DNA from 3 places in the Streptomyces sp. NPDC111606 genome. Region 3 is predicted to be linked to each of the others. Evidence: riboswitches for the same ligand, from Rfam matches in the RefSeq annotation. Region 3 holds a riboswitch; each other region holds the start of a gene.
What was found. Region 3 has a riboswitch for cobalamin ahead of ACZ7M7_RS11995 (ATP-binding cassette domain-containing protein). Riboswitches for the same ligand answer to the same signal wherever they lie in the genome.
Positions count from the first base shown of each region.

Region 1: it holds a riboswitch for cobalamin, as region 3 does, so the genes downstream of both, metE (5-methyltetrahydropteroyltriglutamate--homocysteine S-methyltransferase) here and ACZ7M7_RS11995 (ATP-binding cassette domain-containing protein) in region 3, are expected to answer to the same signal.
Region 2: it holds a riboswitch for cobalamin, as region 3 does, so the genes downstream of both, ACZ7M7_RS10735 (ribonucleoside-diphosphate reductase subunit alpha) here and ACZ7M7_RS11995 (ATP-binding cassette domain-containing protein) in region 3, are expected to answer to the same signal.

Region 1 covers NZ_JBVKBY010000004.1:262,102-266,333, forward strand. Annotated here, with positions in the region: gene aceB (malate synthase A) at 1-614, shown strand, start outside; gene ACZ7M7_RS16565 (3-hydroxybutyryl-CoA dehydrogenase) at 611-1,480, shown strand; cobalamin riboswitch at 1,712-1,909, shown strand; gene metE (5-methyltetrahydropteroyltriglutamate--homocysteine S-methyltransferase) at 2,090-4,232, shown strand, end outside.
Region 2 covers NZ_JBVKBY010000002.1:632,003-636,234, forward strand. Annotated here, with positions in the region: gene ACZ7M7_RS10735 (ribonucleoside-diphosphate reductase subunit alpha) at 1-1,345, opposite strand, end outside; cobalamin riboswitch at 1,470-1,609, opposite strand; gene ACZ7M7_RS10740 (NACHT domain-containing protein) at 1,851-4,232, shown strand, end outside.
Region 3 covers NZ_JBVKBY010000003.1:49,596-53,827, reverse strand. Annotated here, with positions in the region: gene ACZ7M7_RS12010 (inositol monophosphatase family protein) at 1-63, opposite strand, end outside; gene ACZ7M7_RS12005 (gamma-glutamyltransferase family protein) at 200-2,026, opposite strand; gene ACZ7M7_RS12000 ((2Fe-2S) ferredoxin domain-containing protein) at 2,156-2,515, opposite strand; partial or broken gene ACZ7M7_RS11995 (ATP-binding cassette domain-containing protein) at 2,598-2,936, opposite strand; cobalamin riboswitch at 3,120-3,300, opposite strand; gene ACZ7M7_RS11990 (methylmalonyl-CoA mutase family protein) at 3,443-4,232, shown strand, end outside.

The DNA.
Region 1 (4,232 bases), on a different contig from region 3:
TCGGCGGCATGGCCGCCCAGGTGCCCGGCAAGGACCCGGCCGCGAACGAGGCCGCGCTCGCCAAGGTCCGGCTCGACAAGGAGCGGGAGGCCGAGGACGGCTTCGACGGCTCCTGGGTGGCCCACCCCGGGCTCGTCCCCGTCTGCCACGAGGTCTTCGGCGGTGTCCTCGGCGAACGGCCCCACCAGATCGACCGTACCCGCGACGACGTCGAGGTGAGCGCGGCCGACCTGCTGTCGGTGCGAAGGATCAGCGGGCCGCCGACTGCGGAGGGCGTGCGCACCAACGTCGCTGTGGCGGTGCGCTACTTCGCCGCCTGGCTGCGCGGCCAGGGCGCCGTCGCGCTGGACGGCCTGATGGAGGACGCGGCCACTGCCGAGATCGCCCGTGTGCAGGTCTGGCAGTGGCTCCGGCACCGGGTGATCGACCGAGAGACGGTGCTGCGGCTGCTCGACGACGAGGTCGTCGCGCTCGGCGCCGAGTACCCGTGGGCGCCCGTCGACGAGATCCGTGCCCTGTTCGAACGTACCGCGCTGGCGGGCGAGTTGCCGCTGTTCTTCACCCCGGACGCATACACGCGGCACCTCGTGCAGCGGACGGAGGCCGGGGCGTGAGCGGGAGCATCCAGCGCATCGGGGTGGTCGGCGGCGGGCAGATGGGGGCCGGGATCGCCGAGGTGTGCGCACGGGCCGGACTCGACACGGTGATCTGCGAAGTGGACGCGGTCGCGGCCCGCGCCGCGCGGGACCGCGTGGCGGCGTCACTCGACCGCGCCGTGCGCCGCGGCAAGCTGGAGGAGGCCGCGGCGCGGGACACGCTCGCCCGCATGGACTTCAGCGGCAGCCTGGACGATCTCGCCGACCGGCAACTCGTCGTCGAGGCCGTCATCGAGAACCCGGCGGCCAAGACCGAGGTCTTCGCCGCCCTGGACAAAATCGTCGAAGACCCCGAGGCGGTACTGGCGACCAACACCTCCTCACTCCCCGTCATGCGGCTCGGCATGGCGACCGGCCGGGCGGACCGGGTGGTGGGCCTGCACTTCTTCAACCCGGTGCCGGTGCTGCCGCTGGTCGAGATCGTGACCTCACTGCACACGTCGCAGGCGACGACCACCGCGGTCGAGGACTTCGCGACCCGCACGCTCGGAAAGACCGTGATCCGCTCCCAGGACCGGGCAGGTTTCGTCGTCAACGCCCTGCTCGTCCCGTACCTGCTGTCCGCGGTCCGGATGGCGGAGTCCGGCTTCGCCACCGCCGCCGACATCGACACCGGCATGGAGCTGGGCTGCGCCCACCCCATGGGCCCGCTCAGGCTCGCGGACCTGATCGGCCTCGACACCGTCGCCTCGATCGCCGAGTCGCTCTACGACGAGTTCAGGGAACCCCTTTACGCCCCTCCCCCGTTGCTCCAGCGGATGGTGGAGGCGGGGCTGCTCGGCCGGAAGACCGGCCGCGGGTTCCATATCTACGACCAGGACTGAGGGCCTGGTACGACGCGGGCTGAGGGGCCCGCGTCGCCGCCGGGAATGAGGGTTCCCGCGCGGTGGACACAGGGGAAGGGCGGGAAGCGCGTATGCGGCGCGCTTCCCGCCCCGTGGCGTTGCGCGCCCCGGGCGCGCCAGGCACTCCCGGCACTCGGGTGTCCCATTTCACCATCCGAATGACGGACGCCTTCCTTCCCTCCGAGATGCCACCCCGTAGGCTGGCCGGTGCAGCTGGTTCGCCCCGCCCGCCAGGTGGGATGCGTCGCAAGAGGGAACCCGGTGGGAATCCGGGACTGCCCCGCAGCGGTGAGTGGGAACGACCGCCGTCATGAGCACTTGGCCCGACGAAAGGGCCTGGGAAGCGACGGCCAGTAGGTGTCCTCCGGTCAGGAGGACGTGCCCGCGAGTCCGAAGACCTGCCAACTGCCCGTGCGCGGACCATTCCGCGCATGGAGATCTCGGTGACCTCGAGGGCGGGTCGGCGTACATACCAGGCGGACGACCGCGGTTTTGCCGCGCGGGGTCGGTTCCGTCCGGTTCGTCACCCCTTCGCGCTCTCGTCCCGTCGCCGGGATCTCAGGGATTCATCTCGCGAAGGAGATCTCCGTGACCAGCAAGTCCGCAGCCGCGGCAGCACGGGCCACCGTGTACGGCTACCCCCGCCAGGGCGCGAACCGGGAACTGAAGAAGGCGATCGAGGGCTACTGGAACGGCCGCGTCACCGCCGACGCTCTCCGCTCCACCGCCGCCGAACTGCGCGCCGCCAACTGGCAACAGCTCGCCGAGACCGGCATCCACGAGGTCCCGACAGGCGACTTCTCGTACTACGACCACGTCCTGGACACCACCGTCATGGTCGGCGCGATCCCCGAGCGCCACCGGGACGCCGTCACGGCCGACACCCTCGACGGTTACTTCGCCATGGCGCGCGGCACACAGGACGTGGCGCCGCTGGAGATGACGAAGTGGTTCGACACGAACTACCACTACCTGGTGCCGGAGTTGGGCCCGGACACCGTCTTCACGGCCGACTCGGCCAAGCAGGTCGCCGAGCTGACGGAGGCCCTGGCGCTGGGCCTGACCGCCCGCCCCGTCCTGGTCGGCCCGGTCACCTACCTGCTGCTGGCCAAGCCCGCCCCCGGTGTGCCCGCGGACTTCGAGCCCCTCACCCTCCTGGACCGCCTGCTGCCGGTGTACGCCGAGGTCCTCGCCGACCTGCGCGCGGCCGGCGCCGAGTGGGTACAGTTCGATGAACCCGCACTCGTCCAGGACCGCACCCCGGCCGAGCTGAATGTCGCCGAGCGCGCCTACCGTGATCTCGGTGCCCTCCCCGACCGTCCGAAGCTGCTGGTTGCCTCGTACTTCGACCGGCTCGGCGACGCCCTGCCCGTGCTGGCCAAGGCCCCGGTCGACGGGCTGGCCCTGGACTTCACCGAGTCCGCCGCCGCCAACCTCGACGCACTCGCCGCCGTGGGCGGGCTGCCCGGCAAGCGGCTGGTCGCCGGCGTGGTCAACGGCCGCAACATCTGGGTCAACGACCTGGAGAAGTCCCTGTCCACCCTCGGCACCCTGCTCGGGCTGGCGGACCGGGTCGACGTGGCCGCCTCCTGCTCCCTCCTCCATGTGCCCCTGGACACGGGCCTGGAGCGGGACATCGAGCCACAGGTCCTGCGTTGGCTGGCCTTCGCGAAGCAGAAGACCGCCGAGATCGTCGCCCTCGCCAAGGGCCTTGCCCAGGGCACCCACACCATCGCGGCCGAACTCGCCGCCAACCGGGCCGACCTGGCGTCCCGCGCCGGCTCGCCGATCACCCGTGACCCGGCCGTCCGCGCCAGCGCCGCCGCCGTCACCGAGGCCGACGCCCGCCGCTCCCGGCCGTACTCCGAACGTGCCGCCGCTCAGCGCGCCCACCTCGGCCTTCCCCTGCTGCCGACCACCACCATCGGCTCCTTCCCGCAGACCGGCGAACTGCGCACCGCACGCGCCGACCTGCGCGGTGGGCGCATCGACGCCGCTGGGTACGAGGAGCGCATCAAGGCCGAGGTCCAGGAGGTCATCTCCTTCCAGGAGAAGACCGGGATCGACGTCCTGGTGCACGGCGAGGCCGAACGCAACGACATGGTCCAGTACTTCGCCGAGCAGCTCACCGGCTACCTCGCCACGCAGCACGGCTGGGTCCAGTCCTACGGCACCCGTTACGTCCGTCCGCCGATCCTGGCCGGCGACATCTCCCGCCCCGAGCCGATGACGGTGCGCTGGACCCAGTACGCCCAGTCCCTCACCGACCGCCCGGTCAAGGGCATGCTCACCGGCCCGGTCACCATGCTCGCCTGGTCCTTCGTCCGCGACGACCAGCCACTGGGAGATACGGCCCGGCAGGTCGCCCTGGCCCTGCGCGACGAGGTGGGCGACCTGGAGGCGGCCGGGACTTCGGTCATCCAGGTCGACGAACCCGCGCTGCGCGAGACCCTGCCGTTGCGCTCCGCCGACCACCCGGCCTACCTGGCCTGGGCGACGGAGGCGTTCCGGCTCAGCACGAGCGGAGTGCGTCCGGACACGCAGATCCACACCCACATGTGCTACGCCGAATTCGGTGACATCGTCCAGGCCATCGACGACCTCGACGCCGACGTCATCAGCCTGGAGGCCGCCCGCTCGCACATGCAGGTCGCCCGGGAACTCGCCGCCCACGGCTACCCGCGCGAGGCCGGCCCCGGCGTGTACGACATCCACTCCCCGCGCGTCCCCA
Region 2 (4,232 bases), on a different contig from region 3:
CGACATGGCCCGGCAGGGCCGTCTGGTTGGCGGTGCGGTTGGCGGCGTCCTTGAAGGTCATCCAGCCGTTGCCGGTCTGCGCGAGGGTGCGCATCATGCGGCCGTACAGGTCACGGGCGGGGATGGTCTTCTTCGCGAGCCCGGCCGCCTCGGCCTTCCGGTACGCGGCGTCGAACTCGTCGCCCCACAGGTCGACGAGATCCGGCACGTCCGACGGCGAGAACAGCGACCACGGCTCGTCGGCGTTGACCCGGCGCATGAACTCGTCCGGGACCCAGTGCGCGAGGTTCAGGTTGTGCGTACGGCGGGCGTCCTCACCGGTGTTGTCGCGCAGCTCCAGGAACTCCTCGATGTCGGAGTGCCAGGTCTCCAGGTACACCGCGGCCGCGCCCTTGCGCCGGCCGCCCTGGTTCACCGCGGCGACCGAGGCGTCGAGGGTCTTCAGGAACGGGACGATGCCGTTGGAGTGCCCGTTGGTGCCGCGGATCAGCGAACCCCGGGAGCGGATACGGGAGTACGACAGCCCGATGCCGCCGGCGTGCTTGGAGAGGCGGGCGACCTGGTGGTAGCGGTCGTAGATGGAGTCCAGCTCGTCCTTGGGGGAGTCGAGGAGGTAGCAGGACGACATCTGGGGATGCCGGGTGCCGGAGTTGAAGAGGGTGGGGGAGGAGGGGAGGTAGTCGAGGCGGCTCATGAGCCCGTAGAGCGCGGCGACTTCGTCCACCGACCGGGCGGTGTCGTCCTCGGCGAGACCGGCGGCGACGCGCAGCATGAAGTGCTGGGGCGTCTCGACGACCTTGCGGGTGATGGGGTGCCGCAGAAGGTACCGGCTGTGCAGGGTGCGCAGGCCGAAGTAGCCGAAGCGGTCGTCGGCGTCGGTGTCGACCAGGGCGTCGAGGCGGGCCGCGTGCAGCCGCACGAACTCGGCGGTCCGGTCGGCGATGAGGCCCTCACGGTGCCCGACCGCGACCGATCCGGTGAAGGACGTGACGCCCTGCGAGGCGGCCTCGGCGGCGATGGAGAGGGTCAGCAGCCGGGCGGCGAGCCTGCTGTAGGCGGGGTCCTCGGAGATCAGGCCGGCCGCCGCCTCGGTGGCCAGCTCGCGCAGCTCCGCCTCGTCCGCGAACGCGGACCGGCCGCGCAGCGCGGCGGCGGCGACCCGGCCGGGGTCGGCGTCGGGGAGGTCGGCGGTCAGCTCGGTCAGGGTCCGCAGCAGATCGGCACCGTGGCCCGTAGGGTCTCCGTTGAGGGTGGTGGTGGGAGACGGGTGGGCGGTTCCCGGAGCGTCCTCGTCCGTGGGGACGGTAGGAACGGCTGAGGCCGGGTCTGCTGGCGCGATGGTCACGTGGGGGCTCTCCCTCGCTCGGCACGAGGGCCTCGGCGAGGGCAGGGGGCAGCACACGAGCGCACACGGCGTCGCGTCCACCGGCCCATTCCACGAGGCCCGGACGTCGGGCGCACCGGCCGGGTGGCCGGGCGCGCTGTCGGCAGGTCCTCGGACTGACTCCTGCGCACGCCGGTTCCGGGAACAGACATGCACAAGTACACCGTTGCGGGACAGTTCCGGATTCGCACCGGATTCCCCTGCGACGACAGCGAGCATGAGCATACATCTTGTGCTCACCCGCCACGCCACCCCCAGATGTTGTGTCGTGCTGGTTTCAGAGCGTCAACTTGTAGGTGAGGAGAGTGATGTCGGCGAGCATCCGGATCTCGCCCCTCGCCGGGGCGCGCATGCCGGCCATGGGGCCGCCGGGTTGCGGGGAGTTCCGGGAGTGCTTCCATGGAGATAGGTGTCGGCGCCCCGCGGTCGCTCCGTTTCGAGAGCCTTTCTCGGAAGGAGACGAACTATGACGAGGGTCGTCGGCAGTCCGCCCGGCAAGAAGCGGCCGCGCAACGCGCCGATGGCGACGCTGGCTCCGAGACGGGCGGCCAACCGGGTCAGGCAGGGGTTCGTGGGCCACCGGCACAGGCTGACCATGCGCCTGGAGGCCCGCGGCGGCACCACCCGCCCCAAGAAGTGGCGCCGGTGGTTCACCTACACCAACGTCACCCGGGCCATCTGGACGGTGGCCGCGCTCACCCTGTTCGCCTGGGTGGTGGAGGGCCTGTACATCCTGATCTCGAGCAACACGACCGGCTTCGAGCGGTGGCGGCAGGGCAACCCCGGATTCGAGACGGTCCTGCGCTTCGTCGGCCCGGTGCTCGCCGCGTCGATCGCCGCCACACTCTTTCTGTTCTGGTGGTACCGGTGGACCAAGCGGCGCTATCTCGCCAAGGCACGGGACGACCCTCACCGACTGGTGCTCACCGCAGGCCCGGACACCGCCGAGATCGTGGGCCGCGAGGAGATCGCCCAGGTCATCGCCGAACGGCTGCGGGAGCGCGCCACCCGACGGCCCTATCTGCTGGTCGGCGGTGTCGGCGTGGGCAAGACCGCCGTCCTGGTACGCCTCACCGAACTGCTGGCGGAGCAGAACGCCGTACCCGTGCCGATCCGGCTGCGGGACGCGAACGGCGGCGACCTGAACTTCGAACGCATGGCCAAGCAGCGCTTCATCGACGAGGCGCCCCGGGGCATCCTCGCGCGCGGCAAGACCGAGCGGGTCTGGCAGCAACTCCTCGCCGACGACAAACCGGTCGTCATCGCCGACGGCCTGGAGGAGGCTCTGCTCGGCGACGGCGTCGAACAGAACCGGGACAACATCATCCGGCGGGCCATCGAGCGCGCCTACGAGGAGAAGCTGCCCCTCGTCATCGCCTCCCGTCCGCACAGCCCGCTGGAGAGCACCCCGGCCGCGATCGTGGAGCTGGAACCGCTCAGCGAGGAGGAGGCACTGCGGTTCGTCCAGGCACGCGTCCCGGAGACGGACGAACGCCGCGTGGACTGGATCGTGGAGACGGCGGAGGTGACCGAGTCGCCCGTCTACCTCCAGATCGCCCGCGAACTGCACCGCCACGGCGCCCTGGAGCACGACCGGCCCGACAACGACCCGCAGCACATGAACACCCGCAGCCGCGACCGCGGCATGCTGCGGCTGTGGCTGCTGGAGACCTGGGACGAGGCGCTGTGCCAGGGCAGGCTGCGCCGGGACGTCGCGTTGAGCCGGCAGGAACGCCGCGACGCCCTCGAAGTGGTCTCCGCCCTGGCCTGTGTGGGACTGCTCCAGGACAAGCTGGAGGTCGGCCTCGGGGAACTGCTCGACTCGGACGTCCACCCCGGCCCGATGCGACGCGCGCAGGCCCGCGCCGAGCACCTGTGGGCCGGGGGACGCGCCTTCGACCGGTACGGCAGGCACGGGAACGTCTTCTCCGAGTGGCACCGGCAGCAGATCTGGGACGTGCTGTGCCGACGGATCGGCCCGGACGAGAGGAGGCGGTTGCGCGGCGGCAACATGGACCAGTGCCGCGCCGCCCTCGCCCGGATCGCACGCAATGCGAATAGGCTCGGACTGGTGGAGGGCTTCGAGCGCAAGGTCCGTTTCCCGCACAGCATCATCCAGGCCTACTTCGGCTACCGCGTGCTGCGGCAGCTCGGCGAGCGGGGCGCCGGCGAGCTCGTCGAGCAGGTGCTCCAGCCGCCCGGGCCCAGCCGTGAACTGCTCATGGCCCTGGTGCTGTTGTCGCGCCGCCGGGCGGCGCGGGTCCGGGCCCGCCGGGAAGGTGTACGGGCCGAGGTGACGAAGGAGCTCGAGGAACGGCTCCGCCGCTCACGGGTGCGGGGGCACACCCTGGCCCACCGGCTCTGCAGGGCCGCGGAACGCCGCACGGACGATCCGAAGGCGCTCGACCTCTACGCGGCCGCCGTGGAGATCGAGAGCGTGGAGGACGTTCCGCGGCTGCTGGGCGACATCCTGGGCGAAGTGCGCAGGACGTGGGACGGTTTCAAGGGCGACCGGCGCAGCCTCGACGACGCCAAGCTGAGGTTGCTCAGGCAACTCGGAGCCGCCCTGCGAAGCGTGTCCGACCGGATCGACACCACCCCGCTCTACGAACAGCTCGTCCAGATCGGTGTGAAGGAACCCTCCTACTCGATACGCCTGGCCGCCGCCCAGGAGTTCGGTACCGGCGGCAACCCGGCGTTCGCCGTGGTCCGCGGGCGGATCGGGCTGAACACCGACCCCGTGCAGGAGTACAACGACCGGCTCGGCGAGCTGAAGGCCTGGAAACGCGGTGAGTACGAGCAGTGGGCCGAGCGCATGGCGCGGGCGCGGGCCACGGGCGCGCCCTCA
Region 3 (4,232 bases):
TTCTTCCACGTCTGCCGCGTGCTGTGCGAGAAACTCGTCGATGGTTTCGTTGTTTACGATCACCCCTCCATAAGAGCACGTCCCACTGACAACCCCCGCCCGCCGGATGGACACAGGATGGCATCGACGTGAACTCGTGGTGCCGGTATCGGCAGGTCAGAGGCCTGTTCTCGGCCGGTTCACCGGCGCGGGCACGTCCTCAGCGGCCGACCGCGTACCCCTGCATCCCCCGTGGATTCGCCGCCGCCGACAGGACGCCGGTCTCCGGGTCCCTCGCCACGGCGCACAGCCGGCCCTCCGACCAGTCCTCACCGACGGTCACCTCGTGACCACGCCGCCGTAGCTCCTCCACCACTTCGGCGTTCATCCGGGACTCGACCGTGACGCTCCCGGGGCGCATCCCGCGCGGATGGAAGGAGCCCGGGAAGCTGTCGTTGTGCCAGTTCGGGGCGTCGATCGCACCCTGGAGGTCGAGGCCGCCGCGGACCGGGGCGCGCAGGGCGACCGCGAGGAGGAAGTGCAGCTGCCACTGGTCCTGCTGGTCCCCACCGGGCGTGCCGTAGGCCATGACGGGCACGCCGTCGCGCAGGGCGATGGAGGGTGTGAGGGTGGTGCGGGGCCGACGGCCGGGGGCCAGCGAGTTCGGCAGTCCCTCCTCCAGCCAGGTCATCTGCAGCCGGGTGCCGAGCGGGAAGCCCAGTTCGGGCACGACGGGGTTGGACTGGAGCCAGCCGCCGCTGGGCGTGGCCGCGATCATGTTGCCCCAGCGGTCGACGACGTCGATGTGGCAGGTGTCGCCCCGGGTGCCGCCGTCGGCGGAGACCTCGGGCTCGCCCGGCACCGGGGAGGCCGGCCGCTTGGCGACGGTCGGTTCCCCGCCCCCCAGCGCGGCGAGGCCGGGCCCCACGGCGGCCGCCACGCGCGCATGCGCGCACAGTCGCGGGGCGAGGCCGCCCGGACTGCCGGGCCGCAGCTCGTGGGAGGCCTTCTCGCCGACCAGCTCCCGCCGGCCCGCGTTGTACCGGTCGGACAGCAGCTCGGCCAGCGGTACGTCGGCCGCGTCGCCGTACCAGGCCTCCCGGTCGGCCATGGCCAGCTTGCAGCCCTCGATCAGCAGATGGACGTAGTCGGCGGACCCGTACCGGGGCAGCTCGGGCGGGAGCAGCGCGAGTTGCTGGAGGAGGACCGGGCCCTGGCTCCAGGGGCCGGCCTTGCACACGGTCCAGCCGTTCCAGTCGTACGTCGCCGGCGCCTCGTAGGTCGCGGACCAGCCGGCGAGGTCGGCGGCCGTGAGCGTGCCGGAGTGCCGTTCGCCGCTGGTGTCCATCGTGGGGCGCCCGGCCTGCCGTACGAGGGCCTCGGCGATGAAGCCGCTCCGCCACACCTCCCGCGCCGCCTCGATCTGCGCGACCCGGTCCCCGGCGCCGGAGGCCTCGTCGAGCAGGCGCTTCCAGGTGGCGGCGAGGGCGGGATTACGGAACAGCTCCCCGGGCCGGGGCGCCTTCCCGTCCCGCAGGTACACCTCGGCCGACGACGTCCACTCCGCCTCGAACAGCTCGCGCACGGTCTCGACGGTCTCGCCGACCCGCTCCACGGGCGCGTGCCCGTGTTCGGCGTAGCCGATGGCGTACTTGAGCACGTCGGCGAGCGTCCTGGTGCCGTGGTCCCGCAGCAGAAGCATCCAGGCGTCGAACGCGCCGGGCACGGCGGCGGCGAGCGGTCCGGTCCCGGGTACGAGGTCCAGCCCGAGCCCCCGGTAGTGCGCGACGGTCGCACCGGCGGGCGCCACGCCCTGCCCGCAGACCACCCGTACCTCGCCGCCCGCGGGGGCGATCAGGATCGGCACCTCACCGGCCGGGCCGTTGAGATGCGGCTCGACGACATGCAGCACGAACGCGCCCGCCACGGCGGCGTCGTACGCGTTGCCCCCACCCTCCAGCACGGCCATCGCCGACTGCGAGGCGAGCCAGTGGGTGGAGGACGCCATGCCGAACGTGCCTTGGAGCGTGGGGCGGGTCGTGAACATCGGGTCTGACACCTCGCTGTCGCGCGGATCGGTCCATCCGATCTTCAGGGACTACCCGTTCAGGGTTCAACCTTGCGGCCGGGGCCGGTTCGGTGTGGGTGGTGAGGGGCCCGTGAGCGGTCCTCCGATTCATCGTGCGCGCCTCGGCGGAGTGAAGGTGTAGAGGTCGAGCACGTCGGGGCAGGGAGCGACGCCGGGGCCGCCGGCCCGGACCCAGGTGACGATGTCCTCGGTGGCTTCCGGGTCGTTGACGAGGCCGAGCCAGACGGGGCGGCCGCCCGCGGCGCGGCCCGCGGCGGAGGGCTGGACGACGATCACATTGGCGTGTTCGCACACGCCGAGGCACTCGGAGACGCGCACCGGGGCGTTCTCGGCGAGTCGCGCGGTCTGCCGCGCGTGATCGACGCCGGGCACCTTCGGGGTCCCGCAGCAGCAGTCCCTGCACACCACGATCCGGCTGGGCACCGGTTGTTCCGGGGGTGTCCGCATGTCAGCACCGCCCCACGGGGCCGGCCGGCCGCAGGAAGCGGATCACCGGGCGGCCTGGGTCGTCGGTGACCCCGGCGCGGCAGAGGGTGTGCCAGGACCGGGCGGCCCGGTCGGTGAGTCCGGTGCGGGTGAGGGCCGCGGTGACGGCCTCGTCGTCGGCCGCGGTGGGTGGCGTCCAGGCACGGCGGTGCAGGAGGCGGCCGAGGGCGACGGCGTCGCGGACGGTCAGTTCGGTCCGGGTGTGGGCGTGCTGCTCGACGGTGGCGACACGGCGAGCCGTGGCGCGGCGGCCGACCTCGGGCAGCGGGCGCCCGTCCAGGGTGACGACCCCGGCGGTGGGGGCGAGGACCCCGGCGAGGAGTCTCAACAGCGTCGACTTGCCGGAGCCGTTGGGGCCGAGCAGGCCGACGGTCTTGACGGGGTAGCCCGCGGCGGCGGACTTCCCGGAGTCCTCGGTACTGCCGCTTCCCGAGCCACCGCACGCGGTCGGCAGGAGGGCGGGCGCGAGCAGCAGGGCAGCGGGACGGAGGGCAGAACGGTACACAGGCGTGCCTCGGTTGTCGGGGCTCGTACGCGGAGCCTGGCCTACGGACGTCCTCCTCGCGCGGGCGGGGAGGTGCCAGCAGGTCTTCGGACTCGGGTTCGTCCCGACGGGGCGCCTTCCCGGTCTCCCAGTGGCGTGCGTCTGTGCCCCGCCGGTCCCCCTCACCGCTGCGCGTCAGCTCCGGATTCGCACCGGATTCCCTGGCCTCGGGTGTGGCTCGACTGGCCCTCGGAGGCTATCAAGCCCGGCTTGTGGCCGGGTCGTTCGAGCGGGCACCCGGAGGGCCCGACAGGGCGCGGAGACCCAGGTCACAATCTGGAAGAGGGCAAGGTCACAGCCGTGCCCTCTGCTGCTCCTTTGATGATCTGACCTAGCATCCGAGCATGACGGTCCTGCCTGACGACGGGCTCTCGCTGGCCGCCGAGTTCCCTGACGCAACCCATGAGCAATGGCAACGCCTGGTGGAAGGCGTGCTGCGCAAGTCGGGCAAGGACGTCTCGGGCCCGGCTGCGGAAGACGCCCTGTCCACTGCGCTGGAGGACGGGCTGCGCACCCGCCCCCTGTACACCTCGCGCGATGCCGCGTCCGACTCCGGTCTGCCCGGATTCGCCCCCTTCGTCCGCGGCGGTCGCGCCGAGGGCAACACGGTGGGCGGCTGGGATCTGCGGCAGCGGCACACGGCGCTGACGGACGGCCTGGTGCTCGCCGACCTGGAGAACGGCGTCACCTCGCTCTGGCTGGTCCTCGGCGAGGGCGGCATCCCGGTGTCGTCGCTCGGCCGCGCCCTGGAGGGCGTCTACCTCGACCTGGCCCCTGTCGTCCTCGACGCCGGCGCCGACGTGGAGCCCGCCGCGCGGGAGCTGCTGCGGCAGTACGAGGCGCGGGGCGTCGCCAAGGAGGCGGCGCGCGGCAACCTCGGCGCCGACCCGCTCGGCCACGAGGCCCGTACGGGCACGTCCTCGGAGTGCGCGCCGGTCGCCTCCCTGGCGCGGCTGTGCGCCGAGGAGTACCCGGGACTGCGGGCGCTGGCCGTGGACGCGCTGCCGTACCACGAGGCCGGCGGCTCGGCCGCCCAGGAGCTGGGCTCCTCGCTGGCGACCGGCGTCGCGTATCTGCGTGAGCTCACCGAGGCGGGGCTGACCGCCGAACAGGCGTGTGCGCAGCTGGAGTTCC